Regions from separate parts of the Priestia aryabhattai genome, predicted to be linked through region 2. Evidence: riboswitches for the same ligand, from Rfam matches in the RefSeq annotation. Region 2 holds a riboswitch; the other holds the start of a gene.
The links. A riboswitch is a leader RNA that binds a small molecule or an ion and turns the genes downstream of it on or off. The one in region 2 is predicted to bind glycine.
Positions count from the first base shown of each region.

Region 1: linked by a shared signal. The riboswitch ahead of gcvT (glycine cleavage system aminomethyltransferase GcvT) and the one ahead of M3225_RS23525 (amino acid permease) in region 2 are both predicted to bind glycine.

Region 1 covers NZ_JAMBOQ010000001.1:859,670-875,092, forward strand. The annotation lists gene M3225_RS04435 (patatin-like phospholipase family protein) at 1-825, opposite strand, end outside; gene mntR (transcriptional regulator MntR) at 927-1,358, opposite strand; partial or broken gene M3225_RS04445 (vitamin B12-dependent ribonucleotide reductase) at 1,641-3,419, opposite strand; partial or broken gene M3225_RS04450 (ribonucleotide reductase N-terminal alpha domain-containing protein) at 3,792-4,580, opposite strand; gene M3225_RS04455 (lipoate--protein ligase family protein) at 4,892-5,725, opposite strand; gene M3225_RS04460 (rhodanese-like domain-containing protein) at 5,956-6,339, shown strand; gene gcvPB (aminomethyl-transferring glycine dehydrogenase subunit GcvPB) at 6,386-7,864, opposite strand; gene gcvPA (aminomethyl-transferring glycine dehydrogenase subunit GcvPA) at 7,857-9,203, opposite strand; gene gcvT (glycine cleavage system aminomethyltransferase GcvT) at 9,224-10,324, opposite strand; glycine riboswitch at 10,537-10,629, opposite strand; gene M3225_RS04480 (DEAD/DEAH box helicase) at 10,810-12,483, shown strand; gene M3225_RS04485 (YqhG family protein) at 12,470-13,294, shown strand; gene M3225_RS04490 (YqzE family protein) at 13,320-13,505, opposite strand; gene comGG (competence type IV pilus minor pilin ComGG) at 13,549-13,923, opposite strand; gene comGF (competence type IV pilus minor pilin ComGF) at 13,913-14,350, opposite strand; gene M3225_RS04505 (type II secretion system protein) at 14,347-14,685, opposite strand; gene comGD (competence type IV pilus minor pilin ComGD) at 14,669-15,151, opposite strand; gene comGC (competence type IV pilus major pilin ComGC) at 15,093-15,404, opposite strand; gene comGB (competence type IV pilus assembly protein ComGB) at 15,419-15,423, opposite strand, start outside.
Region 2 covers NZ_JAMBOQ010000006.1:127,851-143,273, forward strand. The annotation lists gene pdaA (delta-lactam-biosynthetic de-N-acetylase) at 1-293, shown strand, start outside; gene rlmD (23S rRNA (uracil(1939)-C(5))-methyltransferase RlmD) at 456-1,841, shown strand; glycine riboswitch at 2,108-2,188, shown strand; gene M3225_RS23525 (amino acid permease) at 2,347-3,699, shown strand; gene M3225_RS23530 (PAS domain-containing sensor histidine kinase) at 4,032-6,173, shown strand; gene M3225_RS23535 (YfhE family protein) at 6,597-6,713, opposite strand; gene M3225_RS23540 (GNAT family N-acetyltransferase) at 6,815-7,375, opposite strand; gene M3225_RS23545 (amidohydrolase) at 7,631-8,758, opposite strand; gene M3225_RS23550 (TIGR01777 family oxidoreductase) at 8,820-9,722, opposite strand; gene recX (recombination regulator RecX) at 9,820-10,629, shown strand; gene M3225_RS23560 (SDR family NAD(P)-dependent oxidoreductase) at 10,658-11,311, opposite strand; gene M3225_RS23565 (YfhH family protein) at 11,394-11,708, shown strand; gene M3225_RS23570 (small, acid-soluble spore protein K) at 11,788-11,943, opposite strand; gene M3225_RS23575 (YfhJ family protein) at 12,079-12,348, shown strand; gene M3225_RS23580 (metal-dependent hydrolase) at 12,412-13,392, opposite strand; gene mutY (A/G-specific adenine glycosylase) at 13,632-14,726, shown strand; gene M3225_RS23590 (hypothetical protein) at 14,760-14,984, opposite strand; gene fabL (enoyl-[acyl-carrier-protein] reductase FabL) at 15,101-15,423, shown strand, end outside.

The sequences.
Region 1 (15,423 bases), on a different contig from region 2:
CTCTTCCTTCCGTTCTTCTGTGAGGGTAAATTCTGTCGCAAAAACTTGATTAACTGGTAAAAAGATAATATTTTTTTCGTGGCGTTTTGAAATATGTCTCGCATCGTGCGCATCTTTCATCGTCTCAAAAAGAGCACTGAATAAACTAACGGCATTTTTGATTTTATTCCGCTCCCTTTCTTCATCCTTCGGGCTCAGCTTCACACCAATTACCGGTCGTTTCTTAAGACTTTTATCATCCTCAAATAGAAAAATTGGAAAGTTGCTTAACACGCCCCCGTCGACTATTAAACTGCTTGGGGTAGATTTTAATTTAACTGGCTCAAAAAAATACGGAATGCTGCAGCTCATTCGAACAGCTCTTGCTACAGAAAAACGATTCGGGTCGATTTGATATTTAGGCAAATCATCTGGAAGAACAAGCATCGTACTGTTGGTCAAATCTGAAGCAATAATACGCAGCGATTGATCAGGCAAATCAGCAAATGTACGAATTCCTCTGCCCCGCAATTTCTCAGCAATCCACTTTTCAAGCCTTTCCCCTTTATATAATCCCATTTTCCAATATAAAAACAGCCATTTCGTCAAGCTTGATGGTAAAAAGGACATTCGCTGATCTAAAAAAGAAGATAATTCAATTTCATTCATCATTTCGATAATTTCTTCACTTGTATAACCGGCTGCTACAAATGCACAAATAATGGAACCCGCACTCGTTCCGGCTAACCGCCGAAAGATCAAGCCTTTTTCTTCTAGAGCTTGTAAAGCGCCAATCAGTGCAAGCCCTTTAATACCGCCACCCGAAAACACTCCGTCGACGTACACAGCCTCTCCTCCAAACTACCCACTCTACATTTGTAGTCGACTCAGCAACAAGTTATGATAAAAAGAAAAAAGCAGTGACGCTATCGGCCGCTGCTTTTTTCTTATAATGTTTGTTCTTCTTCGTTTCGTTTTTGTACATTGCGAAGATCTTGAATACGATTATGATTTTCTTCAAAGTATTGAACTAAATCTCCAATTCGATCGATGGAGTTCCAGCTTAAATGATGTTCAATTCCTTCTACGTCATCATAAATATTTTTCTCATCTACGCCAATGATGCGCAGTAGCTGTTCTAAAAGCTCATGGCGATAAACAAGACGTTTTCCAATCTTCTGTCCCTTAGCTGTTAAAACAAGGCCTCGATATTTTTCATAAATTAAGTACTCATCTTTGTCTAGTTTTTGAACCATCTTCGTTACAGATGAGGGGTGAACCGCCAATGCATCAGCAATATCAGACACTCGAGCGTATCCTTTATCTTCAATTAGCATATATATTTGTTCAATATAATCTTCCATACTCGGTGTAGGCATGAAATCTCCCCCAATTAATATTATGTATTGCTATAATAAGTCATAAATGTCTGTTTCTTATAGTGATATCGTGTTCATGTTTGATAATCTATGTGAAAAAACGTGTAAATAAAGCGATGTCATAAGATAAAACTGGATAAAAGACATTCAATTAAAATCATACTACAATGCTTATTCAAATACAAGAACCGTTCGCTTTCACTTCTTATTTATGCCCCACTTTTATACATAATAAAAGCTGACTCGTTTGAGCCAGCTTTTACTAGTTAATCATGATCAAGATTAAAGGCCGCATTTCAGCTGTGCGCCACAGTTTGTACATGTGTTGCATCCGCCCATTTCTTCTACCGTTCCTTGACGGCAAACCGGACACGTATTACCTACTTCAGAACCAATTGTTACATCAGTTGAACGAATTTCATTAATTGTATCAACTAATACGACGTGCGGTTTCGTTTCTTCTTTTGGGGCTTCAATTTCTTCATCAAATGTATTTTCTTCTGCTTTTAGCGTTAAGACTTGTGCATCACGGCTTCCGTCTACGTACACCGTACCGCCTTTTGCTCCGCCTTTATACAGACGCTCGTACACTTTTTGAACTTGCTCTACTGTATAGCCACGAGGAGCGTTTACTGTTTTACTAATTGAGCTGTCAATCCAGCGCTGAATCACACATTGAACGTCAGCGTGAGCTTGTGGTGCAAGTTCCATAGCTGAAATGAACCATTCAGGAAGATTGTTTGGATCTGCTTCTGGATGCTGATCTAAATACTCTTGAACGATATCAGCTTTTACTTCAATGAACTTACCTAAACGGCCGCTTCGGAAGTATGAGAATGAGAAATAAGGTTCAAGACCAGTTGATACTCCAACCATTGTTCCAGTACTACCTGTTGGCGCTACTGTTAATAAATGAGAGTTTCGGATACCGTGGTCTTTAATGTTCTCACGAATATCTTCAGGCATTTTTTTCATGAAGCCTGTATTTGTAAATGCTTCACGTAAAGAAGCCGTTTCAGCATCTGTTTCGCCCACTAAGAACGGGAAGCTTCCTTTTTCTTTTCCAAGCTCTACAGACGCGCGGTAAGCCGTTGTTGCAATTGTTTCAAACACTTTATCTACTAACTCATTGCCTTTGTCAGAGCCATACTCTGTTTCACAATAAATAAGAAGATCGTGAAGACCCATTACACCAAGACCAACGCGACGTTCGCCAAGCGCTTGCTTTTGGTTTTCTTCTAAGAAATAAGGAGTTGCATCAATAACGTTATCTTGCATTCGAACGCCAGTTTCAACTGTTTGACGTAACTTTTCAAAGTTAACAGTTTTCGTTTCTTTATCTGCCATTTGCGCTAAGTTAACAGCAGCTAAGTTACAGACAGAAAATGGTGCAAGTGGTTGTTCACCACATGGATTTGTTGCAACAACGTGCTGACCGTATGCTTGAGCATTTGTCATATCATTAGCATTGTCAAAGAAGAAAATGCCTGGTTCAGCTGAGTACGTTGCACAAATATTAATTAAGTTCCATAGCTCTTTTGCACGGATAGTACGATACGTACGAACTTTGTTTCCTTGTTTTTCCCATTCGCGTACATCGCCTACTTCGTGCCAGTTTTCGTTGTAGTTAGCCATCTCTTCTTTTGAATAGCTTTCTACATCTGGGAAGCGAAGTTCATATTCACCGTCGTTTTCAACAGCATCCATAAAATCTTTTGTTAAGCATACAGAAATATTTGCTCCTGTTAAAAACTCTGAGTTATGAACGCTGTACGTTCCGCCTGTTTGCAGCTTTTCTTCTGCATCTTTAATGATTTTTTCACTGAATCCACCAAGACCAGGAATTTGTTTATAGTTAATGATTCCTTGGTACATCGCTTCTTCAGACTCTGTTAAAGGCGTGAACTTCAATTTATCTTGCGCATGTTTTTTAATCATTTCGTCATTTGTGTTTTCAATTAAGAAACGTAAAATGCGAGGGTTTTGCATTTTAGAAATAATAAACTCTACAATGTCAGGATGCCAGTCGGCAAGCATGATCATTTGAGCCCCCAATTTGTTACTCTTCGTAAAGAAGGGTACGGTCATTTCTGCCGTACTCTTACACTTTCATGTAAGATCAGACTATATCATCAAAGAAGAAAATTCCTTTGTCTCGTGCCCCATAACCACGTTGCCGTTTGCTATGGTTTACTCCTTCCTTTGCTTCCATCATAACACCTACTTTATTCACTAAAGTTTTATTACATTAGAACTTTTAGGAAGTTTCAATAGTCGTTGAACCTTTATCTTCGTTTCCAAAGACACTTGGCTGCTGATTGCCCAATCTTTCCTCTTTTCTAACCATCACGCTCATCGTTGCCGATCACGTTGTGGTGAAGAAAGCTCTAAGGGTGTTCCAGCAATTCACGAGATTACGTCGCCGGTTTGTTAACGACGCGACCCACCTTGCTCAACAAGATGCGTCAGTTTAGCAATATCATCCAACCATGAAACCGAACCAGATGATTTGCCGTTTACACCGCGAGCCAGCGTGTTGCGCGGGCGAAGAGTTGAACCATTCGTTCCAACACCGCCTCCGCGGCTCATAATTTCCATTACTTGTTTGCGGTGTTCTGAAATACCTTCACGTGAATCTTTTACATAAGGCATTACGTAACAGTTGAAATACGTTACGTCTGTATCAGCTCCTGCACCGTAAAGAACGCGGCCAGCTGGTACAAAGTTTAGCTGAACAAGCTCTTGATAGAACTTTTCAAACCACTCTTTGCGCTTTTCTTCCGTTTTTTCAACCGAAGCTAAGCCTGTTGCATTACGTTTCGCAATTTGCTCGTAGAAGACTTCTAGAGGCTTTTCAATTACATCTAGCGAACGAGTAATTAACCCTTTTTCTGCTTCATCAGGCGATAAAGCACCTCTAAACTCATCTTCTACCTTGACAACAGCGGTCTTTTGCTCAAAATTAATGCTTTCCACATAGCCAAGTCCTCGTGCTGGAAATTTTGGATCTTCCTTTACTGTTAGAACAACAAAATCTCCTTCTGATAACGTTAATTTTTCCGTATCTTTAAACGCATAGCGGTCTAACATTACCAATCTTGAAACACCTTTATGAGTCAACTTCATATCCGGTGTAATCGGATGTACTTGCGGAAAGCGTTCAATATCTGAATTGAGCTTTTCAACATTCATATTCACTTTTTGATTTAACAAAACAGTCATTCTCACAACTCCTTACCTATCGAACATCTATAAATTTATTAACTCTTTTTCCTTTAAAAGGAAAAAGAGTTTTTCAATCAACTATCAATAACTTACCACACGGCTCGGACGAATTCAATATATAGTATTTGACACTTATCCAAACATCTACATATAGAAGGGTGTCAAGTGAAATATTTTTTTTTTCGTAAAAAAAGTGTTTGACTTTTCTTCCCTATGTATTCTATTAGCCAAGAATTATTTCTAAAAATTCCAATAAAAAGTGCAACTTATAAGAAGTTGCACTTTTATCTATTTCCCTCCACATCCGTTTAGCGCTTAAAGTTCCATTCATCCGATCCATACTTTGTGCGCGCTAGTTCTTCTACGTATGCTTCCTCTTCTTCAGACAGTGTATATGGTTCTAAATCAATATCAAGAGCTGAAGCAAATCCTTTATAAAACGCTTCTTTCGCTTCTTCAATAGAGATTTTGCGGCCCGCAATTGCATTAATCGCTACCGCTTTAGAACGAAATGCCCGCTGCATTCTTTCTTTAACGCGATCATTTGGATAATTAAATACGCTGAATAATTTATCTTCATCAATCTCTAACAGGATAGAGCCGTGCTGTAAAATAACTCCTTTTTGTCTTGTTTGGGCACTTCCTGCAATTTTGCGGCCCTCTACAACTAGTTCATACCAAGAAGGAGCGTCAAAACACACGGATGAACGAGGGTTTTTCAAACTATTTTTTTCTTCTTCTGAACGAGGAATAGCAAAATAAGCCTCGAGCCCTAACGAACGAAATCCTTCCAGTAAACCTTCAGAGATCACGCGATATGCTTCTGTAACTGTCTTAGGCATGTTAGGATACTCTTCAGATACAATTACGCTGTAAGTAAGCTCTTCATCATGAAGCACGCCCCTGCCGCCCGTTGGACGTCTTACAAAGCCTAATCCTAATTCTTTTACTTTATCAAAGTTAATTTCTTTTTCAGCTTTTTGAAAATAACCGATTGACAGCGTTGGAGGGTTCCATCCGTAAAAACGAATCGTAGGTGGAATTTCCCCTTTACTATGCCATTCTAATAACGCTTCATCTAACGCCATATTGTAATAAGGCGAACGGTTGTTGGAATCAATAAATCTCCACTTTGCTTTCATCTACCTCATCCTCAGCTATATGTAATATAAAAAATAAATCCGTTTTTTAGTCTACCAAAAGATTGGGCTAAGGAAAAGCAAAGAGCAACATAAAACTGTGAATTCAAATGTGGTAGTTTTTTCATTTTCGGGAAGAAATCCGCTAGATTCAAGGCAAAATCGCTTTACTTCTAATTTCATTCACTTATATAATAAGAGTATGGATTTTGTCGAAGAAAGGAAGAATCAGCATGTCAGCAATTACAGCAGTACTCATTTTACTTGGAGTAATCATCATATACTCTGTCGTTATGTTCTTTTACCAACGTCGCATAATGAAAACGTTAACTGAAGAAGAATTTCGCACCGGCTACCGCAAAGCACAGCTAGTTGATATTCGCGAACCGAATGAATTCGAGAACGGACATATTTTAGGCGCACGAAATATTCCTCTTTCACAGTTCCGTATGCGCATTAAAGAATTTCGTCCAGATCAGCCAGTCTACATCTATTGTCAAAGCGGAATGCGCACAGGACGTGCAGCACAAATGCTTCGTCGCCACGGTGTCCAAGAAATCTATGATTTAAAAGGCGGCTTCAAAATGTGGAACGGTAAAGTAAAAAAGAAAAAATAATGGTATGTTATATAGAAAAACCTCGCCCAAAAGGCGAGGTTTTTTGTTAGACGTTTTGAACAGCCTGTTCTTTCTGATAACGAAGGACTGGTTTTCTCGCTGCCAGCGTTTCGTCAAGGCGCTTCACAACCGTTGTATGCGGAGCTTCCTGCACGACTTCAGGCGTCTCTTCTGCTTCTTTTGCAATTTGAATCATCGCATCGATAAACGCGTCTAGCGTTTCTTTCGACTCCGTTTCCGTTGGTTCGATCATCATGCACTCTTCTACGATAAGCGGGAAGTAGATAGTCGGCGGATGATAGCCGAAATCAAGCAATCGTTTTGCGATATCCAATGTGCGCACGCCAAGCTTTTTCTGACGTTTTCCTGATAAAACAAATTCGTGCTTACAGTGACGGTCAAACGGCAGCTCATAGTGTTCTGCTAAACGACGCATCATATAGTTGGCATTTAACACGGCATTTTCCGTTACGGCTTTTAAGCCGTCTGGACCCATTGAACGAATATACGTATAAGCGCGAACGTTGATACCGAAGTTTCCGTAAAACGGCTTTACGCGTCCAATTGACTGAGGACGGTTATAATCAAAGTGATAGCCTTGTTCTGTTTTTACCAGCACTGGTTTAGGCAGATACGGAATTAAATCTGCTTTTACACCTACCGGGCCAGAACCAGGGCCTCCACCTCCATGAGGACCTGTAAAAGTTTTATGAAGGTTTAAATGAACAACGTCAAACCCCATATCTCCAGGACGAGCTTTACTTAATACTGCGTTTAAATTTGCACCATCATAATAGAGCTTGCCACCTGCTGCGTGAACGATTTCCGCCATTTCTAAAATATCTTCTTCAAATAACCCTAGCGTATTTGGATTTGTCAACATTAAAGCAGCTGTATCAGCTCCTACTACGCGGCGTAAATCCTCTAAGTCCACTAAGCCATGTTCATTTGATTTCACCGTTACCGTTTCAAATCCTGCAACTGTTGCCGAAGCCGGGTTCGTTCCGTGAGCTGAGTCTGGAACAATGACTTTTGTTCGCTGCGTCTCACCATTTGCTTCGTGATAGGCACGAATCATCATAAGTCCGGTCCACTCGCCATGAGCACCTGCTGCTGGCTGAAGTGTTACTTCATCCATTCCTGTAATTTCTGTTAAATGCTCTTGTAAATCATATAGAAGTTCGAGAGCACCTTGAACCGTTTGCTCATCTTGAAGCGGATGGATATGCGCAAATCCAGGAATGCGTGCTGCTTGTTCATTCACTTTTGGATTATATTTCATCGTACATGAACCAAGCGGATAAAATCCTGAATCCACTCCGTGATTTCGTTTTGAAAGCGCTGTGTAATGACGCATAATATCAAGTTCTGATACTTCAGGAAGCTCAGGAGCTTCTGTACGCACATACGCTTTTCCAAGCAGTTCTTCAGCATTTACTTGCGGCACATCTAATTCAGGCAATGAATAGCCGATTCGCCCTTCTTTACTGCTTTCAAAAATAAGTGATTGATTTTGATTAAGCATGAAGATCCCCCAATTCATTTACAAGTTGGTCAATTTCCTCTTTTGTACGGAGCTCTGTAAAAGCAAGCAGCATATGATTTTCAAGCGCTTGGTTATCACGGCTAAGATCATAACCGCCAATTATTTTTGATGCTAATAAATGATTGTTTGCTTCTGTTACCGAAACAGGAAGCTTCACGACTAATTCGTTAAAAAACGGTCCTTCAAATGCTACATTTATCCCTTTTGCCTTTAACGCTTCATATGCATAATGCGTTTTTGATAAGTTTTGCAGCGCCATTTCTTTTACACCTTGCTTACCTAAAGCTGTCATTGCAACTGATGCCGCTAAAGCATTTAACGCTTGATTTGAACAAATGTTAGACGTCGCTTTATCGCGGCGTATATGCTGTTCACGAGCTTGAAGGGTTAAAACAAACCCTCGCTTACCGTTTTCATCCACAGTTTGCCCTACTAATCGCCCTGGAATTTTTCGCATAAGCTTAGACGTAGTTGCAAAGTATCCGCAGTGTGGACCTCCAAATTGACTTGGAATACCAAATGGCTGTGCATCTCCAATAACAATATCCGCTCCGAAGTCTCCAGGAGGTGTCAATAAGCCTAATGACAAAGGATTACTGGAAACAACAAACATGCATTTTTCTTGATGAGTAATTTCTTCAATTTCTTTTAACGGCTCGATTTGCCCGTAGAAATTTGGATATTGGACAATAACAGCTGCCACGTCATTTCCCATCTCTTTTTCTAATGCAATCATATCTGTTATGCCGTCTGCTGCAGGGATTTCTACCACTTCAATGTATTGACCCTTCGCATACGTTTTTAAAACATCTTTTGACTCAGGGTGAACGGCCGCAGAGACAAGTACTTTTTTCTTTTTGGTTTGACCCGCACTAAGCATAGCGGCTTCTGCTAAAGCAGTTCCTCCGTCATACATAGAAGAATTGGCCACGTCCATTCCCGTTAACTCACAAATCATTGTTTGAAATTCAAAGATGGCCTGAAGTTCTCCTTGAGAAATTTCTGGTTGATATGGAGTATAGGCCGTATAAAATTCCGAACGAGAAATAACATGATCAACAATAACCGGCATGTAATGATCATAAACCCCTGCTCCTAAAAAAGAAGAATAGTCTTTTAAATGAGCATTTTTAGCAGCCATATTATTTAATTCTTTTAATAGCTGAGGCTCTGAAGCAGCTTTTTTAATATTGTATTCTCCTTGAAAACGAACGCGCTGCGGAATATCTGAAAATAAATCATCAACAGATGAAACACCAATTGCTGCTAACATTTGCTGCTGATCTTGTTCTGTCATTGGTAAATAGCGATGTAACATGTTAAATTCCTCCCCAAAGCTTACTTTGAACGTTTATAAAAAGGTGTTGAAACCACTTTTGCCTTTAAGCGTTTTTTTCGAACCTGCACTTCCACTTCTTGACCAAGCTCTGAATACTCTGCTGATAATAGCGCTAAACCGATGTTTTTCTTTAGTGTAGGTGACTGTGTACCTGTTGTCACAAACCCAATTTGCTCTTCGTCTGCAAATACTTCGTAACCGTGTCGTGGTATACCTTTATCAATCATTTCAATTCCTACTAATTTACGAGGCGCTCCGCTTTCACGCTGTTCTTTTAGCACTTCTTTTCCAATAAAGCTGTCTTTGTTTGTTTTTACTGCAAATCCAATTCGAGCTTCAATTGGCGTAATATCTTTTGAAAGCTCTTGGCCATATAAAGCCAAAGTAGCTTCAAAACGAAGTGTATCGCGAGCTCCTAATCCGCAAGGCAACACACCGTCAGCACTGCCTGCTTCTAAAATAGCCGTCCACAAGTGAGAGGCGTCAGCTGAAGAACAGTAAATTTCAAATCCATCTTCTCCGGTATATCCTGTACGTGAAACAAGAGCTTTTACATTCGCTACTTCTACATCATCAGCAAATGTAAATGGCTTTAATAAAGATAAGTTTTCGTTCGTTAAAGTTTGTAGAACTTTTTCTGCTAAAGGACCTTGTAAAGCTAGCTGTGCAATTTCATCAGATTGATTAACGAGCGTTACATCTCCTTGTTTGTGAGACGCTAACCACTCATAGTCTTTTTGAATATTAGCAGCATTTACGACTAGCAAATACTCTTGATCTGCTTTTTTATAAATAAGCAAATCATCTACCGTGCCTCCGTCTTCATAACACATAGCCGTATACTGCGCTTTTCCATCTACGAGAGTAGAAGCGTCATTTGTCATCGTGTGCTGAAGAAAAGCTAAGCTATCAGCTCCTGTTACAAGAATTTCTCCCATATGAGAAACATCAAAAAGACCTGCCTTTGTACGTACAGCTTCATGCTCTTCTTTAATAGAAGAAAATTGAACTGGAAGAGCCCATCCACCAAAATCAATTGTTTTGGCACCATATTTTTGATAGGTATCATAAAGCGGCGTTTTGTTTAATTCTGTTGTCATATTCATGTCCTCCTCTTTTTCACGTGAAACTTTTCATAACGGGGAGTTTTCAAATAGTGTGGGGATCACTATGTATCCAAACAAAAAAGGACAGAAAACCCCCTACTGTATTTAGTAGGAAGTCTCTGTCCTTTTCACCTGAAAGTTTACCTATAAACAAATAGGTTTGCCTCGTGGGTGGTCTATAAACGCATAGACACTCTCCAGAGCTGCGTCAAACAAGAGTCTTTTTGCCTGAGAGATTCACAATTTTATTGCTTGCTCCTTCGGCGCTACATTCAAGTAGTCTCTCCCCGTGTCATCATTCGCTTCTATAAAGTTGGTAAAGTTGGGCATACTACTGAAAGATGTATCTATCTTTATTCACACAATCATTTGTAAAGTGCTAATCTATTTTCTTTTTAAAATTTTCTAAATATATTTTTATCCTACCTGATTCTTATCATTTGTTCAATAAAAATTTTTCACAAAGGAGCATTTTTATTATGAAAGTGAAATTAAACATTGATGAAACATGGGAAGCGGCCTTCTCGACTAAATTGGAGCAAGACGGCCCTTGGTCTGCATGGGATTTGTATAAGCTTGCCTATGAAATAGAAGACCAAACGCTTATCTCAGAATTTGAAGGACTACAAAGCCCAAAACACCTAGCCGATTTAACGCCGCTTCCTCATCAGCTCGAAGTAGCCAAACAAGTAGTTGAAACAATGAATGGGAAAGCCATTTTAGCAGATGAAGTAGGACTTGGGAAAACGATTGAAGCGGGGTTAATTTTAAAGGAATATATGATTCGCGGACTTGTTAAAAAAGTTCTCATTTTAGTTCCAGCTTCGCTTGTTTCACAATGGGCTATGGAATTGAATCAAAAATTTTATATTCCCGCAGTCCCTCAAAGAAAATCATATGTGTGGGATCAGTGTGACATCGTTGTGTCTTCAATTGATACAGCAAAACGTTCTCCTCACCGAGAAATTGTGCTAGAACAAGACTACGACCTCATCATCATTGATGAAGCTCATAAACTCAAAAACAACAAAACAAAAAACTATGAATTTGTTCAAAGTCTGAAGAAGAAATTTTGTCTGTTGCTAACCGCAACACCAATTCAAAATCGAATTGAAGAAATTTTTAATTTAGTCTCTCTTTTGAAGCCTGGACATCTCGGCAATAAAGACTATTTTGAAGAGTTATTTTCTGCTAAAAAACGTTCTTTGCAAAATGATGAATACTTAAAAGAGCTTGTTAACAAAGTTATGATTCGAAATCGCCGCCACGACACGGGTATCGAATGGACAAAGCGAATTGTTCAAACCATTCCTGTCGAATTTTCACCAAAAGAACGCGAACTATACGATGCGATTACGTCTTTTAAAGGAAACGGGCTTCACCCTTCAAGCGCTTTTTCAATTTTAACCTTGCAGCGAGAAGCCTGCAGCAGCCGTGAAGCTGTGTATATGACCTTAAAAAACATGCTGGAACGTCAAGAAGATCAAAACAGCGCATTAACGGAACATATGATTACTCCGTTAATGGAATTACTTCAGCAAGTGCCGCAAAATGCAAAAGCAGAAAAAGTGCTAGAACTCGTTCAAAAAATTGATGACAAAGTTATTATTTTCACTGAGTATAGAGCAACTCAGCTGTATTTACAGTGGTATTTAAAACAGCATGGAATTACCTCTGTACCGTTTAGAGGAGGATTTAAGCGAGGTAAAAAAGACTGGATGAAGCAGCTTTTTGAAAGCCACGCGCAAGTATTTATTGCCACTGAAGCGGGCGGAGAAGGAATCAACCTTCAGTTTTGTCATCATATCATTAACTATGATCTACCGTGGAATCCAATGCGTCTAGAACAGCGAATTGGAAGGGTCCATCGTTTAGGTCAAAAACATGATGTTCACATTTACAATTTAGCAATTCAACATACGGTCGAAGAACATATTTTAAAATTGTTATACGAAAAAATAAATCTTTTTGAACGAGTTGTTGGAGAGTTAGATGATATTTTAACAAAGCTTGATTTAAAAAATATCGAAGAGCATATTCAAGATATTTTATTTCATTCACGGAGTGAAGGAGAAATAAAAATCAAAATGGAGAACTTGACGTCTATTATTCAATACGAAGACAGCGAGGAGGATCAGCATGCAGCAAACTGATATTCATCAATTTTTAAAACGTTATTTTCTAGCTAATAATTGTTCTATTGTAACAGAAACACCGTCTTATCTGACGGTTCAATTAACGATTGAACTCGATAAAGAATTGATGAATCGTCCATTTTATTGGCACTATATTGAAAAGACAGGAGGAGAAGCAACTCCTGCTTCCCTCACTTTCATTACAGACCCAGCATTTGAAGACGATTCCGTTCAAGGAGAACGAATTCATTTTGGTTCACCTAGGCTGCACCAAATTTTCGCTTCTACTCAAAAGCTAGGCGGGTTTATTCACTTGTATGAACAAGTTGCATCAGCTCAGCCAACAAATCAGCCTTTACACCCTTGGCTTGCATTAAATATTAAAGTCTCGTACAAATGCGATCGTAAAAAAGATGAGCTCTTGTCGCTTGGCATTAATTTAATCAATGGACAAATTATTGAATCATTTCATGAATTAATCATTAATCAAAATTTGTCATCTAAAATCTCAGACTATTGCTTTACTCTCTCACCTTTTATTAAACCTAAAAGTGCGATCGCACGACTCACATCATATGTGACTGACTATGTTAAAGCTCAGCCAACTGAATGGGCTGAAAAAGCGCAGGAGAGATGGTATGAAGACTTAGCGCTTCTTGATCATTTTTACGAAACAGCAGAAGAGCTGCCAGAAATATATATGACAGAAAAAACAGCGCTTCAAGAACTGTACGAACCAACTATATTATTTAAGTTTATAAACGGTGGCTTATTTTACATATCGCCCGAAACGATGTCTCGTCAATTTAACAAAACACAAGCCGGTTAAAAAGAAAGATGAGCATATCATATGCTCATCTTTCTTTTTTCTTTCGATACCACAGCATAAACGACAGCGGAATCATCCCAAACCATCTGTTTGCAAAAGGTGCTCGCTCTTCTTTTTTTTGAATCTTTTTCGTTTTCCTTTCTTCTTTTGGCTGATCCATATATTGTACAAATTGCTGAGTCATATATTTTACATAATCATTCGTTTTCATATAATCATCTCCTCAGCACTATTATATCCGGAGAGAAAGAGACTTAATCCGTCCACTTCACAATGTGTTGATCCTTTTTTTGAATATATGCCGTTTCCGTCAATGCTCTTCCTTGCAATGTTTGACACCTTATTTTTAGGATAATTATCTGTTCATCTTCACTTACTACTTCGTATGAAACCGTACCAGTTTCTAATACTAAAGGTGCAGATGGGGATTTATTATGTTCTTTTATTTCTTTTTTCACATGTACAACCGCATTTTCTAAAAGATGCTGCAGACGATTTTTCTGTTCTACTTCTTGATAAAATGAACTTTTCGTCACAAAATATGTGGTTTGCTGAGCTACTAACAGAAGAAAAAGCGCACAAAATGCTAAAACAACCGGTAGAATAAATCCTTGCTCGTTACGTTTCATAAGCAAGCATCAAAAACGTCGTAATGGTTTCTTCTCTGACTTTGTTAAAACCGTCTGTTGAACGAATCAGCAGCCTTTCCTTTTGCTGTTCATACATAATATTCTTAATATGCTGCAGCACAACTTCATGGCCACTTTCATCCACTCGTCTTCTTATCTTGTCTTCATAGCGTTCATAAGTGATGATCTGGTTATTTTCCATTTTCAAAGTAAGAGTAGTCGCATGAATTCCCACTTCTTTTGCTTCTCGATATTCCATAGCAAGTTGATTCACAAAAATTTCCCACTCCATTTCATTCATACTAAAGTCTGGATTATATGTTTGCTTGGCTAGCGGAATGATAATGGGCAAAAACGAAACGATGATCAAAAAAAGAGTAAAACTGACTAACATCTCCACAAGCGTAAAGCCTTTTTCACTTTTCACTTTAACATCACATCACACTTCTTTTTCATTTTCTCAGTGGAATCTGTCCATTCTACACAAAGCTTTTGAGTACTCTCTCCGTTCCACTTCAGATAAAACGCAACGTTTTCTTTTACGATTTTTTCTCGCCGTTTATATCCTGCTTCATATTTATATTTCAATAGCTCTTCGTGCAAGATAGCATCAGCTTGGTACGAAACATATTGCTTCTTTTCTGCTTCCTTCATCTGAACATACAAAGGAATAATTGTACCGGTTAGGAGTAGAAGCATGCTAAATGAAACAAGCATTTCTAACAGCGTATAGCCCTGCTGACCCTTACATCTTGTCCACATAAAAACGGCCTCTACCTATTTGAAAAGTAACTTTGTATTTGAATTTTTGGTTGTTAATAAAAATGGTCTTTGCTTGAGAAATATTTCCGTTTTTGTTGTATTGTATCGTGGAATTTCCGCTTCCAAACGCGATATGAATGGTGGAGTCATAGGTGCGTTTATAAAGAACGGCTCGAGAATCAGAAACAATATATTCTGTTCCCTTCGATGCGAAGCTAATTTTAATTGGAGATTCTCGGTTCATGGCTGTCTGCTGCACATAAAACGTGTCGCTTTGCAGCTGTCGCAAGAATAATGTGATTTTGTAATATTCCACAAGCGGCCGAATGGTTACGATAATGGAAAACATCATCACTTGCACAATAAATAAAACCATTAGCATTTCAATGAGAGTGAATCCTTTTTGCTTAAGAAGAACCACTAGCTGTAACCTTTCCGGTACCGTCAATTTGAATAGCTTGACCATTTGGACATACGGTGCCTTCTTTTAAGTAGCCTCCTGCTTCAAGCTCTTCTAGGCTTGGTGTTTCGCCGTTTTCAAGTTCATATACTTGTACCTCAGCCTCTACGGTTTTGACAAGAGCCGAGCAGCCTTTGTTGTTAATAACAGTATTATGCTTTAACACATTTGGAATCATAATGAGCAAAAGCACGGTAATAACAAGCATAACAATTAACATTTCAATAAGAGTAAATCCTTTATTACCTTTTAGAATCATATTCTTTCACCTTTCTACA
Region 2 (15,423 bases):
AACGAACGCTAGCTCTTTCAAAGCAAGAGGGCTATACGAATGTATTTTGGTCACTTGCCTTTGTTGACTGGAAAGTGAATGAACAAAAAGGCTGGCGCTACTCATACGACAACATGATGGCTCAAATACATCCAGGTGCCATCATGCTTTTGCATACCGTTTCAAAGGATAACGCGGATGCGTTAGATAAAGCGATTGTGGATTTAAAAAAGCAGGGCTATAGGTTTAAAAGTATTGATGATTTAATGAACGAACGCAAACAAATAAAGAAAAGTCCTTCTAAAAAGAAATAAAGATAAAAACCGACGGGAATGTTTCTCCTGTCGGTTTTTTGCTGTTGAAGTGTTATAATATGCGTTGATGTCTTTTTTAAAGCTATACGGTCTAATAGGTTTTAAGCAGCTAAGGACCGTTAATAACTATATAAAGAATTTAAACTAATCGGAGTTGGTCTCATGAATAAACCAAAAACTGAAATGAAAGTTCAAAAAGGACAAACATTTCCGTTGACTATAAAAAGACTCGGTATTAATGGAGAAGGCGTAGGATATTTTAAGCGCCAAGTCGTCTTCGTGCCGGGAGCATTACCAAATGAAGAAGTGGTTGTAGAAGCAACAAATGTTCAGCATAAGTTTGCCGAAGGAAAGATTAAGCGAATTCGTAAAAAATCCCCTCATCGCGTAGAAGCACCCTGTCCTATTTATGAACAGTGCGGAGGTTGTCAGCTTCAGCACTTATCCTATGAAGGTCAGTTAGAATCCAAGCGCGATATTGTTCTGCAAGCGTTCGAACGTCACAGTTCATTAAAAAAAGTAGAAGCGAAAACACGCCAAACAATTGGCATGGAAGATCCGTGGGGCTATCGTAATAAATCTCAGTTTCAAGTAGGTGTGGATAAACAAAAAGTCATCGCTGGTTTGTATGGACTGAATTCTCATCGACTGATTGACATTGAAAACTGTCCTATTCAGCATGGAGCCACGAATCACGTGACAAAAGAAATAAAACGAATTTTACAAGATCTTCAAATTCCTATCTACAATGAGCGCAAACGCCGTGGGATTGTACGTACCATCGTATCTCGAGTAGGATTTGAAACGGGTGAAGTGCAAATTGTCCTGATTACGGCTAAACAAGAAATTCCGAAAAAAGAGCTGCTGATTAAAGAAATTCAGCGTCGTCTACCGGAAGTGAAATCGCTCGTACAAAACGTAAATGGTCAAAAAACATCGCTTATTTTTGGAGACGAAACGTTTACACTCGCTGGAAAGTCGGTGATCCAAGAAACGTTAGGAGATATCTCGTTCGAACTTTCAGCACGTGCATTTTTCCAGTTGAATCCTCTTCAAACAGTGAAGCTATATGACGAAGTAAAAAAAGCAGCTGCGCTAACAGGCAATGAAAAAATTGTAGATGCCTATTGCGGAGTAGGTACAATTGGCTTATGGCTTGCTAAAGATGCCAAAGAAATTCGCGGAATGGACACGATTGAAGAATCCATTGTAGATGCGCGAAAAAATGCTAAAGATCATGGGTTCGAACATGCCACATATGTAACGGGTCCGGCTGAAAAATGGATGCCGCAGTGGGTAAAAGAAGGCTGGAAGCCAGACGTTATCGTCGTTGACCCACCGCGAACAGGTTGTGATGATAAGCTTCTAAAAACAATTTTACAAGTGAAGCCAAAGAAAGTGGTTTACGTTTCTTGTAATCCATCCACATTAGCGAAAGATGTGCAACAGCTGTCGAAGGCTTATAATGTTGATTACATTCAGCCTGTGGATATGTTTCCTCATACAGCGCATGTGGAGAATGTGGTGAGTTTGACGTTGAAGAAGTGAATAGGTGAGAAGTGGAGGGCAGGGCTGGGTTTCTGCTCTTTTTTGCTTGGGGTAGGGTGAGCCTTATCACAAGTAAAGGAATAAGGTTTTTATGATTGAATACATTTTATTCCCTTCTTTTGAAAAAGGAAAATAAATGAAACTGATCTTTCCTGTTGACAAAGCATGCGACTGGTATTAGAATAAACAACTATTCGACAGTCATTATATTGATCGAAAAATTTAATACGTAGAAAGCTATGATTGCTATGGATCACACTATAGCAGGAGCAGCTTCTGGAGAGATCGCGAGAGTTTCGCGACGCCGAAGGGTTCACAATCTCAGGCAAAAGGACAGAAGAGTACCGGATATTTATTTGGCATGTTAATAATTGTTAGCATATACTATAATATTTGTTATTCTTATGACCATGAGATTGGAGCGCATCCAATCTCTTTTTTTATTGGACTTTATTTGTAGTCCGCACGATTGCATCAAAGGTTTTATTGTTAGGAGGAGTTAGAGTTGGAACAACGAGAATTAAAGAGGGATTTATCCAATCGTCATGTTCAGCTAATCGCGATTGGGGGAACCATTGGTACGGGGTTATTTTTAGGTTCTGGTAAAGCAATACAGCTTGCAGGTCCCTCTATCATCTTTGCTTATTTAATTGTTGGTATTGCGCTTTTCTTTGTGATGAGAGCGCTAGGAGAACTGCTGCTGTCTAAAGCAGGTTATCAATCGTTAACAGATATTGCTGAAGAGTATCTTGGACCGTGGGCTTCATTTGTAACGGGATGGACCTACTGGTTTTGTTGGATCATGACCGCTATGGCTGATGTGATTGCAGTTGGTGTATATGTAAAATATTGGTTCGATATCCCTCAGTGGATTCCTGCACTTATTTGTGTAATCATTTTATTAGGGCTTAACTTATTAACCGTAAAATTATTTGGAGAATTAGAGTTTTGGTTTGCTTTAATAAAGGTTATTACGATTCTTGTGTTAATTGTTATTGGGGTTATTTTGCTGGTAATGGGATTTAAAACAGATGCAGGATCCGTTACTGTTCAAAATCTTTGGAATCATGGAGGACTGTTTCCAAATGGAGTTTCAGGTTTCCTACTTTCATTCCAAATGGTTGTCTTTGCATATGTAGGGGTTGAATTAGTAGGGGTATCGGCAGCAGAAACATCAAATCCAGAAAAAAATATTCCATCGGCCATTAATAAAATCCCGCTGAGAATCTTATTTTTCTATGTTGGAGCGCTTATCGTTCTCTTATTTATTAACCCGTGGATGGAATTAAATGCAGCGGAAAGCCCGTTTGTTAAAACGTTTAGTTTAGTCGGAATTCCACTTGCTGCTGGAATTATTAATTTTGTTGTATTAACTTCAGCCGCTTCTGCTTGTAATAGCGGGATGTTTTCAACAAGCCGTATCTTATATAATTTAAGTAAAAATGACCAAGGGCCATCTAAGTTTGCAAAACTGAACAAAAATCACGTACCAAGTAATGGATTGTTTGTATCTACGCTGGTCATTTCAGCGGGAGCTCTGTTAAGCAAACTTATACCAGACCAAGCTTTTGGCATTGTAACAACCATTAGCGCTATTTGTTTTATTTGGGTGTGGAGTCTCATTCTGATTTGCCATCTAAGATATAAAAAAACGCGCCCGCAACTGCATGCAACATCAACATTCAAAGCACCATTAACACCCTTTATAAACTATGTTGTGCTAGCGTTGTTTGCAGTGATTCTTGTTATTATGATGTTTTCTGATGCTACGCGTCCATCCTTATTGTTGACGCCTGTTTGGTTTATTCTCTTATTTGGTTTTTACTGGACTAGAAGGAGAAAGAAAATAAATCTTTAAAGGCAAGAAAATCAGCAGTAAATGAACCTGTTTTTTAATAAAAGAAATAGTAAACTTGTGACCTCATCATTCCGTGATGGGGTCTTTTTATTGGAGGATAAATAATTGATTTCTACTGCATGAAGAAAATGCAGGAAGCAAAGGTTATATAAGAACCCTAAAGAAATTGTTCTAACAGAAAACACAGTGATAAAGCTCATAGTTTTCTTATAGCAATGTAGAACAAAATGCTATTCTTCTGTGTCTAAAGGTGGAATTCCGTCATTTATATGGAAAAGTTTTCATTTTGCAGTACAATGGAGGTAGACTTCATTAGATTAAGGTGAACAAACATGAAATGGTTTAAATCTCATACGTTTTGGAAAATCTTCACGATTAATGTGCTTCTTATTTGTACCGTACTGACGCTAATGTTTATTGTTTCAAGAGTTATGCTGCCTAATATTTCTCAAGATCAATATCGACAGGTAACTGATAAAACCGTCAAGAGAATGAAAGAGCAAATTAACGTCGTCATTAAAGATATTTGGAGCCTGGGCGACGAGGTACAGCGAGATCCTATTTTTTTATCGGATGATGAACAAGAGATAGACAAAGAACTGCAGAAAATAGTCAATATTTCACCGTATATCGATAGCGGAACCATTTTTAATACAAAAGGGTATGTTGAGCATTATTACCCGAATGATTTAAAGAGTATGAAACATGTGAACTTAAGTAAAAGAAAATATTTTCAAGAAGCGCTGCGAACCAAAAAAATATATTTAAGCGATGTCGTTTCAGCAGATACAAAGCATTACATTGTGGTGATGGCGATTCCTATTTTGGATGGGCAGCAAAATGTAAAAAAGGTCATAAATTTAGCGCTGCGCATTGAAGAAAATAAAAGCTTTCAATCCATTTTTCGAACGTTCGATATAGGAGAGAACGGCTATACGTTTATTGTAGACCGCAATGGTAGAATTATTTCTCACCCTGAGAAACAGAGAATCGGTGAAAATGCCAGGGGAAATGAAATCGTCCAGGAAACGATGAATCATAAATCAGGATATCAGCGCGTTGTGAACACCGAAGGTAAGTATTTCTTTGCGTCTTTCGAATATATTCCTGTTTTGGATTGGGGAATTATTGCTGAATTACCCGTTGAAGAAATTTACAGGCCTTATAAAATGTTTGAAAAAACGCTTTGGACCGTTTCAGGTATTACAATTTTACTGCTTTCTTTTTTTACTGCGTTATATGCAAGGGAAATTGTGAATCCTATTCGTAAACTATATGAATTGGCGGAACAAGTAGCGCGCGGGAATTTTAATCAAAAAATTCCGGAACGAGAAATTGAGCGGGGCGAAATCGGTATTTTATCTAAACAGTTTAATGAAATGATTAGCTATATATGCCATTCTAAAGCAAATTTACAGCAAAAAGAAAATCAGCTGCAGGAACAAAAAACGTTTTTAAGACAAGTCATTGACATTAATCCAAGCTATATTTATGCTATCAATCAAAAAAGGGAGTTCATTCTCGTTAATGAATCTTTTGCGTTGCTGCTAGGTGAAAAATCTGATGACTTGATTGGACAATCAATTGATAAATATCAGTTCAACCTTCAATCAGACCTTTTATATAAAGGGGCGTTTTCAAATTGTACGCAAAAAGGGATGGTATTAGAAGAACAGTTTAAAGATTCGAAAGGAAACTGGCGCTGGGTCGAAACAGCAAAACTTCCTATTGTGAATAAAAAACAGGAAGTGATTCAAATGCTGTGCGTATCGACGGATATTACGGAGCGTAAAAAAGCAGAAGAGAAGCTTAGAACTTCTGAGAAGCTTGCCGTTGTAGGAGAACTTGCAGCTGGAGTGGCTCATGAAATCAAAAATCCTTTGACCTCTTTAAAAGGTTTTGTTCACTTATTAAAAGAACAACATCCCAAAGATGCTTTGTATATAGATATCATGGAAACTGAATTACAACGAATGAATGGAATTGTAGAAGAATTTTTGATGTTAGGAAAACCTCAGGTCATGAATGTTGAACCTTTGAATATGCAAGCGCTTGTTCAAGAAGTGTGCTCACTTCTTGAACCTGAAGCAGTAGAAAAAAAGGTAGCTTTCATATTTGAAAGGGACGACCATTTACCACAGGTGTATGGAGATAAAAATCAGTTAAAACAAGTATTTATTAATATTATTAAAAACTCTATCGAAGCAATGCCTGAAGGAGGGGATATTCATATTACTATTAAAGCAAAAGAAAACCACCTTTGGCTGCAGCTTGCTGATGAAGGACAAGGTATTCCTCCTGAACGGTTAGCGAAGATAGGCGAGCCTTTTTATAGTACAAAAGAAAAAGGTACAGGCTTAGGGCTGATGGTCAGCTATCGGATTATTAAAGCTCACCATGCGCAGATGACATTTTCTAGTCAGTTAAATCAAGGAACAAGTGTGGATATATTGTTTCCAATCATAAAAAAGTAGGGGAACTTCCCCTACTTTTTATTATTATACTTATAATATATCAAAAGCCTTGATATTACTAAAACAAATGAAATTGCTAAAGGAGATATCCACAAGTTAACAAGAAGTTAACTGCTGAATTATATAGGATATTCACAACTTTATCCACACTATTCACATTTTTTCAGAAAATTTACATAAAAACTACCCACTGTCATTTCAAGTTATGAAAGCGGTAATATACATATTCAATAAAGTTATTCACATTATCCACATAATTGTGGGTAAACTTTGTGGATATATTAGAGTATTAAAAAAACTTAAATCATACGCATAAAATCTTCGTGTTATTATTTTTACATAATATAAAACGTCCTTCCGATACACACTGTACAGAAAGGACGTTGGTATGATCAAGCGTTGGATAGAGATGTTTTGCCTCACTTATTTTTTCGTGTAGCCGCCTGCACGGTCTGCTTTTTTAAACTCGCGGCCGTAATAGATTTCTTGAGCGCTACTTAACGTATTTTTTGCGTTTTCTTTTCGTTTCTTTTCAGACATAAAAAAACCTCCAATTAACGTTTTTCGATCATGCTACTTATTTTTTCCAGAACCTCTCGTTTTTAATCATAAAAAAAGCTCTCCGTGTAACGGAGAGACTCTTACGCTTCTTTAAGCTGATGATCTTCTTGAACGTCTTGTTCGTGACGCAAGTAGTATAATGTATACAAGTCTTTTGGAATTTCGTATAAATCATATATGACTTCATGTTGATTAATTTCATCGTATAAAGCTTTGTGCGTTTCATTCGCAAGTACTGCATAAGGCAGTTTTTCTGCAGCCTTAATAGACCTAATATTGATTTTGCGAATTCGCATAAAAATTCGCTCTATATTTAACTCAAAGAACAGTTCATTAAAGAACGCTTCTTTTGCAATTTGATTATATCCTTTTCCATGAAACGGTTTGCCAAGCCAAGTGCCTAAAAAACCAGCTTGGTCCTGTACATCAAATAAATTAATGGTGCCGATAGGATTACCCCATTCATCTAAAATCGTGCGAGAAATAATTTCTCCATGTTCTTCTGCTTCCATCGTTTGTTTAGTCACAAATAAGAATTCTTCATAGGAATGGGCTTTATGACGAACAAAAGGGAAGACATCAGGATGTACCATGAGTTCGTATAGAGATTGACAGTCATTTAGGTCACGTTTTTTTAACATAACTTTTCCCTCCTGATCGAGGGTATATACAGACTCCAATCAAGTCCCCACCCTCGAAATTTTTTAATAATTAAAAAAATTTCGGGGTGGGAATCGAACCCACTAGAACCAGTTACCTGGTGGCGCACCATTTGCCTTCCCATTACAAGTCAACAAACATAAAAAGTCAACGTGTGATGTTTATGCTTTTGTGAAATTCACATGCTTCTAAACGTATCATACTAAAAAAAATTAAAAAAGAAAATAGGTAAAATGTTAATTTTTTTTAAATAATATTTTACCATCTATCATGGTGAAAATGGGCTTTGCTAAGTAGTGAAAGGGATGATGGCTCCATAGCACTAAATCAGCGTCTTTTCCTGCTTCGATACTGCCGATTCGATGATCGATACGGAGATTCCGAGCAGCAGCAATCGTGATGCCTTCCAATGCTTTTTGCTCTTCGAATCCTTCACGTACGGCAATGGATGCACAAATATTTAAGTACTGAATGGGTGTATAAGGGTGGTCTGTTGTAATGGAAACTTCTACTCCTTCATTGCAGAGAGCTTGATAGGTTTTCCACGTTTTATTCTTCAATTCAACTTTTGAGCGGCGTGTTAAAGTTGGTCCCACGCTTACTTTTAAATTTCTTCCACCCAGCTCTTTAGCAATTAAATGGCCTTCTGTACAGTGTTCAATACGAACGTCTAAATGAAATTCATCTGCTAAGCGCAGAGCTGATAGAATGTCATCGGCTCGGTGAGCATGAATTCGAACTGGAATCGCTCTATTCAGGGCTTGAATGAGCGGTTTGATTCGCAAATCATCTTTATTGTCATTGCTTTTTGCATGATAAAAGGCTTCTCTCAGCATGCCCATAATACCCATTCGTGTAATTGATTCTTTATTGCCATGGCTGTGAATTCGTTTTGGATTTTCTCCTAGCGCAATCTTAAGTCCAGCTGTCTCTTGAATCAACATTTGAGAAATACTTGTTCCGGCTGTTTTAATAACGGATGTTGTACCTCCAATCACATTTGCACTTCCCGGCATAATGTGTACAGACGTAATACCCGCTTCAATGGCATCTTTAAACCCAGGATCTAAAGGATGTACACTGTCAAAAGCTCGGATATGGGGAGTCATAGGCTCGATTGTTTCGTTAGCATCATTCCCGGCCCAGCCGGTTCCTTCATCATATAATCCTAGATGTGTATGAACATCAATAAATCCAGGGAATAAATAACGCTGTTTGCAGTCAATGACTTCTACTTGAAGAGGAGGCTGCAAGTTTGGTCCAATTAAAACAATTTTTCCACCTTGAATGAGCACATCACTATTATAAATAGGTTTTGACGTAATAGGATAGAGCGTTGCATTTTTCAAGAGAATGGTTTTCATAAAGGATACTCCTATCTATCGGCAGCTTAGTCACCTGTTTTAGGGAAACAACAAAGAATAACTAGAGCAAATCTCGCAAGGCATCTTCTAATACAGTATATGTAAAAATGTAATTCTGTTGAATCAATTTTTCAGGTAAAACGCGCTGTCCTTTTAAAATAATCATGCTCATTTCTCCCATCAGCAGCTGAAGGCCAAAGCTAGGTACGGGCATCCAGTGAGGGCGATTCAATACTTTTCCAATCGTCTTTCCAAACTCTTTCATTTGAACGGGATTTGGGGCAGTTACATTAACAGGTCCCTCTATTTGTTCGGTATGAATACAATAATCAATAATTTTGACGACGTCTTGAAGATGCACCCAAGACATCCACTGCTCTCCGGAACCGACTGTTCCTCCTGCAAATAATTTATAAGGAAGGGCAGTAGAAAGAAGTGCGCCGCCATCTTTACCTAATATAACGCCGAATCTTGTTAAGACAGTACGAATATTGAGTTCCATAGCTTTTAGCGCTTCGTTTTCCCACTTTTTTACCGTTTTAGCTAAAAAGTCTGTACCGATGGATGGAGAAGCTTCTGTGAACGTTTTTTTAGTTGATGTCCCGTAATAACCAACAGCGCTTGCATTTACGTAAAGGGATGGTTTTTCGGGTAAGGCAGCCATAATGCGAAGGATTTCTTGAGTAGAAGAAAGGCGACTTTCCACGATAGCTTTTTTGCGCTCGTCCGTCCAGCGGCCGCTGTTAAGTGAAACGCCAGCTAAATTGATAAAAACGTCTGCTCCTTCTATTTGCTCTTCAGGTTGGCTATTTTCTTGCATCCACTCTACATATTTAAGTTTCGGATCTCTTGCGGCTTTATCTGCATTGCGTGTTAAAATATATACATAATGTTTTTGTGTTAAGAAATGTTTTGTTAAAGCTTTACCTACGAATCCAGTTCCTCCAGCAATAACAATTTTCATATGAACTTCCTCCTTTATTGAGATAAATAAAAATGTGTATGATACGATTGGCGGTTCTTCAGCCATCAATTTAATAAGAAATATGAGGTGAAGGTGAATGCCTGTTGTCACAAAGATCACAACGCAAAAGAATAGCGGTGAACGTTATAATGTGTATTTAGATTACGGTAAAGGTGAAGAGTTTGGCTTTGGTGTTGACGAAAATGTCCTCATCAAATACGGCTTAAAAAAAGGTCGTGAGCTTGATGAGTTTGAATTAACGGAAATTCAGTACGCAGATGATGAGAAAAAAGCTTATAATTTAGCGATCACTTACTTATCTTATCGAATGCGCTCTGAAAAAGAGGTACATGATTATTTAAAGAAAAAAGAAATTAACTCTACTATTATTCAACAAGTTATTCAGAAATTAGTGAGCCACCGTTATTTAAATGATGAAGAGTTTGCGAAAGCATTTGTGTTAACTCAGATGAATACGACACCAAAAGGACCAAATGTGATTCAAAGAGAATTAAAAGAAAAGGGGATTTCTGACTCCATTATTACCCTTAGTTTATGTGAATACCCTGAAGAACAGCAAATTCAAACTGCTGTGAAATTAATTGAAAAGTTAAAAGGGAAATACAAGAAATTATCTCAAGTGATGATGAAACAAAAAATGGAACAAGCATTGGCAGTGAAGGGCTATTCTTTTTCTATTATTCAAGAAGCGTTTCAGCGCACGGACACAGAAAAAGAAAGTGATGAGGTTTGGGAAGCTCTGCAATATCAAGGGATGAAAGCTCATCGTCGTTTTTCAAAATATGAAGGCTGGGAGTATCAGCAAAAAATGAAGCAGGCTCTTTATAGAAAAGGGTTCTCTATTGACCAAATTGAATCATTTTTAGCTTCTATGGAAGAGGAATAAACCGTCCGTGAAAATGGACGGTTCTTTTTTAAAACAAAATATCTTCTGAGTCATTCTGCTGTTTATAAATAATCTCAGCAATTTCTAAAGCTGAGCGCAATCGGCTTTTATCTTTAATATGGTTGTTGTGATCCCAAAAAGGAGTATTCATGCCGCCCATATAAGCTGCAATCATATGAAGGTTGGTATCTTGATACTCCACTTTTAAACTTTCTGTAAATCCCCTTACGCCAAATTTACTTGCCACATAGACGCTTTCATTAGCTTTCCCGCGAAGTCCTGCAGTTGAAATGATATTCATAACTTTAGGTTCAGGTCTCGTCAAGAGATGAGGCATAAGCGCTTGTGTTAAAAAAATAGTTCCTTTTACATTTGTATCGATGACTTCATCGATAGCTTGTTTTGTATAATCCGTCAACGGACCAAAATGCCCAATGCCTGCATTATTGATGAGGATATCTACTGAATGCTGCATCAGCAGTTTTTCTACAGATTTTCCTACTTCTTCGTACTTTGTAATATCTACAGGCATCGTATATACGTTATCTCCTAGCTCATGCTGCGCCTCATTTAATTTCTGTTGATTACGTCCAGCTAGAATGACGTTGTAGTCTTTTGCGTAAAGTTTTGCGAGTTCTTTTCCAAGACCCGTCGCACCGCCTGTGATTAGCACTGTTTTCATTCCCAAAACTCCCTTTTCATAGTCTCCCTTTAGTTATACCTTTTGTTATAATAAAATGAAAGCAAACAAGGGGGAAAACAGCATGTCTGAAAAACGTTACAGCGATATGACGACGTATGAACTTCAACAAGAAATTGGGTCTCTTCAAGAAAAAGCACGAAAAGCTGAACAGCTTGGCATGGTCAATGAGTATGCAGTATTAGAAAGAAAAGTAACAATGGCTAGATCGTATTTATTGGATCCCGAAACGTTTAAAGCAGGGGAAGTATATGAAATTCAAGGAGATCCGGGTTCGTATTTTAAAATTGATTATATGAACGGAGTTTTTGCATGGGGGTTTAGGCTTGGTGCACCGCAAAAAGAAGAGGCATTACCTATTTCCATGTTGAAAAAATAAAGGGACGAACAAGCAGCACGAAGTAGTGCTGCTTGTTTGATTTCTATATTCACTCTATTTTTAAACATAGAGCAAGCGGTTATTCTTCGCGCTCATTAGAAGCATGCATACGTTCTTGAGGGTGCGTGTTAATTGTTCCATTTGCACGTTTTGAAGCGTACTCAGCTTTTGCTCGAGGTTCGCCCTCAAACTTATTACCATGTTGGTTTGGAAAATCTTTTGCTTTATTGCGCATCGATACCTCTCCTTTTACAACAGAAAGCGTTGCGGTTATGATATAGTACATGAGGGAGTGAATAACTCCGCATTTATAGTGTAAGTTAAAAGTGCAAACATACTCATAAAGAATTTTGGTAATCGAGGTGTTCTTATGAACGATATATTTGAAAGATTAACGAATCAGCTATTAAATAAAAACAGTTCGCTCTCATACGCTCAAGCGCGCACGTGGGTTGAACTTTTCTGGGAAGATTTTGAGTCATCTTACGCAAAAGCCGGATATGATTATAAAGGTAAAGAAGCGACGGAAAAGGTTGTTACGATGTATATCAACAGCTACGGTGACAAACTTCATGAAATCGCGGTTAAAAACCCTAAATATCAGCATTTATTAAATAACGATGACTATTTAAAACATTAAATAAAAACGAACCGTCTTGAGCAGACGGTTCGTTTTTGGGTTTCATATTTGTTCTTGTTATGATTAGTGCGGGAGATAATCAAGCTTTTTACGCAATTTTTTCTCACTGAAAATCCAACCTGTGTACGAACAAATGATATTTAAATTGTAATCAAGCTGGACTACGGCTACAAATGGATAGTAGTCCTTGCTGCGGTAGCGTAAATCAATAAAGCGCACTTCAATGTGGTCGTTATATTCGTCCAGCTCCCATCTATAAATAGGTGAAAATGAAAGAAAAGCAGATAAATTTTCATCTTTTTTCGCTACTTCAATTACGGCTGATTCGGGGATTGGAACTTTATCAAACGTATCATAAATAAAAATTTCTTCTCCGATTGCTCTTCCTACATGAAAATACTTTTCGGTCGTCACAGCTAAATGCCAGTGAGTGAAACGCAGCGTAGGAGAGATATTGAGCTTGATGACATCAGGAAACTGTTTTCGAAGCTTCTTGGCGATTTGGTGGCGCATATAAAAGCGCAATCCATAGTAAAACGCCAATAACACATACAGCGTAATGAATGTTGGTCCCGGCTCTGCTCCAACAAACCAGATTAGAATCGCAAGTACGTGAGCTGAGAAAATCACGTAATCAAACGTGTTGATTACGCCAAGCGCAATCCATTTATTTGTAAAAGGCCGTAAAGCCTGCGTGCCATAAGCGTTAAAGATATCAACAAAAACGTGAATAATGACGCCTGCAAAGGTCCACATCCATAGATGCAGTAAGTTAGCTCCTGGCAGCAGAAGCGAAAGAATGAGCACGATAAGCAAAGGCCATAAAATAACGGCTGGGATAGAATGTGTAATTCCACGGTGATTGCGGATATACTGTGCATTGTTTCGCAGCTTTAAAACAGTGTCTAAATCAGGTGCTAATGACCCGGCCATTACGCCAATCATTACAGCATCCAATGTGGCTGTATTCGCAGATACAGTGGGGTCTAATGTTGCAAGGCCGCCTAGAGCGATTCCCATTGCAATGTGTGTACCAGTATCCAGAGCGAACTCCTCCTTTGTAAAATGACGATCTTAGATTATCCTAATTCAGCATGGAAGCTTGATTTAGGGCGAAAAATCTCGCTTTATTACTAACGCAGCAAATTAGCTGTTTTTATTCATTATTTGAACAATTCATTTTACTATTCATATTTGTAGTTGTTATAAGGTTATCATAAAGTTACTAAGATTCAAAAAGCAACACATTGTATATGTATAGTTAATACCTCGGAGGCTATGACGTGAAACAAAGTAAAGATATTGTACAAAATTTCGATATTCGAGCATTTCAAGATGACCTAATCTCTTGGTTTGAGCAGGAACAGCGCATTTTACCTTGGCGTCAAGATCAGGACCCTTATAAAGTTTGGGTATCTGAAATTATGCTTCAACAAACGAGAGTAGATACGGTCATTCCGTATTTTAATAATTTTATTAGCAAATTTCCCACTATCAAAGACTTAGCTTATGCGAATGAAGACGATGTTTTAAAAGCGTGGGAAGGGTTAGGCTATTATTCCCGTGCCCGTAATTTACAAACTGCCGTTCGAGAAGTTCACGAACAATACGGGGGAGAAGTTCCAAATACGCCAGCAGAAATCTCTAAATTAAAAGGAGTAGGTCCCTATACAACAGGAGCCATTTTAAGTATTGCCTACGGAGTGCCGCAGCCTGCTGTAGATGGAAATGTCATGCGTGTGCTATCGCGCATTTTATCCGTTTGGGATGATATTGCAAAACCGAAAACAAGAAAGCTGTTTGAAGATATCGTGCATGAAATTATTTCAAAAGATAATCCTTCCTATTTCAATCAAGGCATGATGGAACTTGGTGCCATTGTCTGTACACCAACTTCTCCTTCCTGTTTGTTATGTCCAGTTCGCGAATACTGCCGCGCGTTTGAAGAAGGAGTGCAGAATGAGCTTCCTGTTAAATCAAAGAAAAAAGCGCCGCGTGCTCTTCAGCTTGCTGCAGCGGTGATTAAAGACGAGGAAGGAAATTATCTGATTCATAAACGTCCAAGCAAAGGACTTTTAGCTAACCTATGGGAATTTCCAAATATAGAAGTAGATCTTAGTATAGCGCCAGATCATCAGCAGCTTCAGGCATTTATTCAAAATGAGTACGGAGCTGATATTAAAATCCATGCACCGTTTACGACAATTCAGCATGTGTTTTCTCATATCGTCTGGAACATCACAGTATATGAAGCAGAGCTTGTAAGTGATATCAGTGCATTAAAAAATTTGAAAGTGGTTTCTGAAAAAGAGTTAGAACAATATGCATTTCCTGTTTCCCATCAAAAAATCTTAAAAGAATATTTACTTGTTAAATAAAAGAAGCGTGGATAAACTCCGCGCTTCTTTTATTTAATCATATGATACATGCGTGCCGTGTGTATAATCTGCTTCATGGCGCTGTAACCCGCCGCGTCCTTCAATTTCTTTAATAATTTGCTGATGAATACTTTGTCCTTCAGCATTTAAATACGGCGTCATTTGCTGTAAAGAGTGATGGAAAAACGCAAGCTCGCTGTCTTTCCACTCGCTTTTAGAAATCATTGAAAGAGCCGTCATGTCTCTACCTACATACATTCTATTCACCTCGTTCATTTCATCAAGTTTTATCTATTTTCCCTATATTACTTGTTTCTTATGCGATAAAATCAGTACAATGTAAAGATAATACGATACATAAGGGAGATGACATCATGTCACAAAAGGTAGCACTAGTTACGGGAAGCAGTAGAGGTATTGGAAAAGAAATTGCCTTACGTCTTGCTAAAGAAGGATACGATATTGTATTGAACTATGCACGAAGCAAAAGTGCAGCGCAGGAAGTAGCCGAAGAAATCAAAGCATTAGGCAGAGAAGCATTAGTTGTTAAAGCAAACGTAGGGAAAGTAGAAAAAATTAAAGAAATGTTTGAGCAAATTGATGAAGCATTCGGTCGCTTAGACGTATTTGTAAGTAATGCGGCTTCAGGGGTTTTACGTCCTATTATGGAATTAGAAGAAACTCACTGGAATTGGAC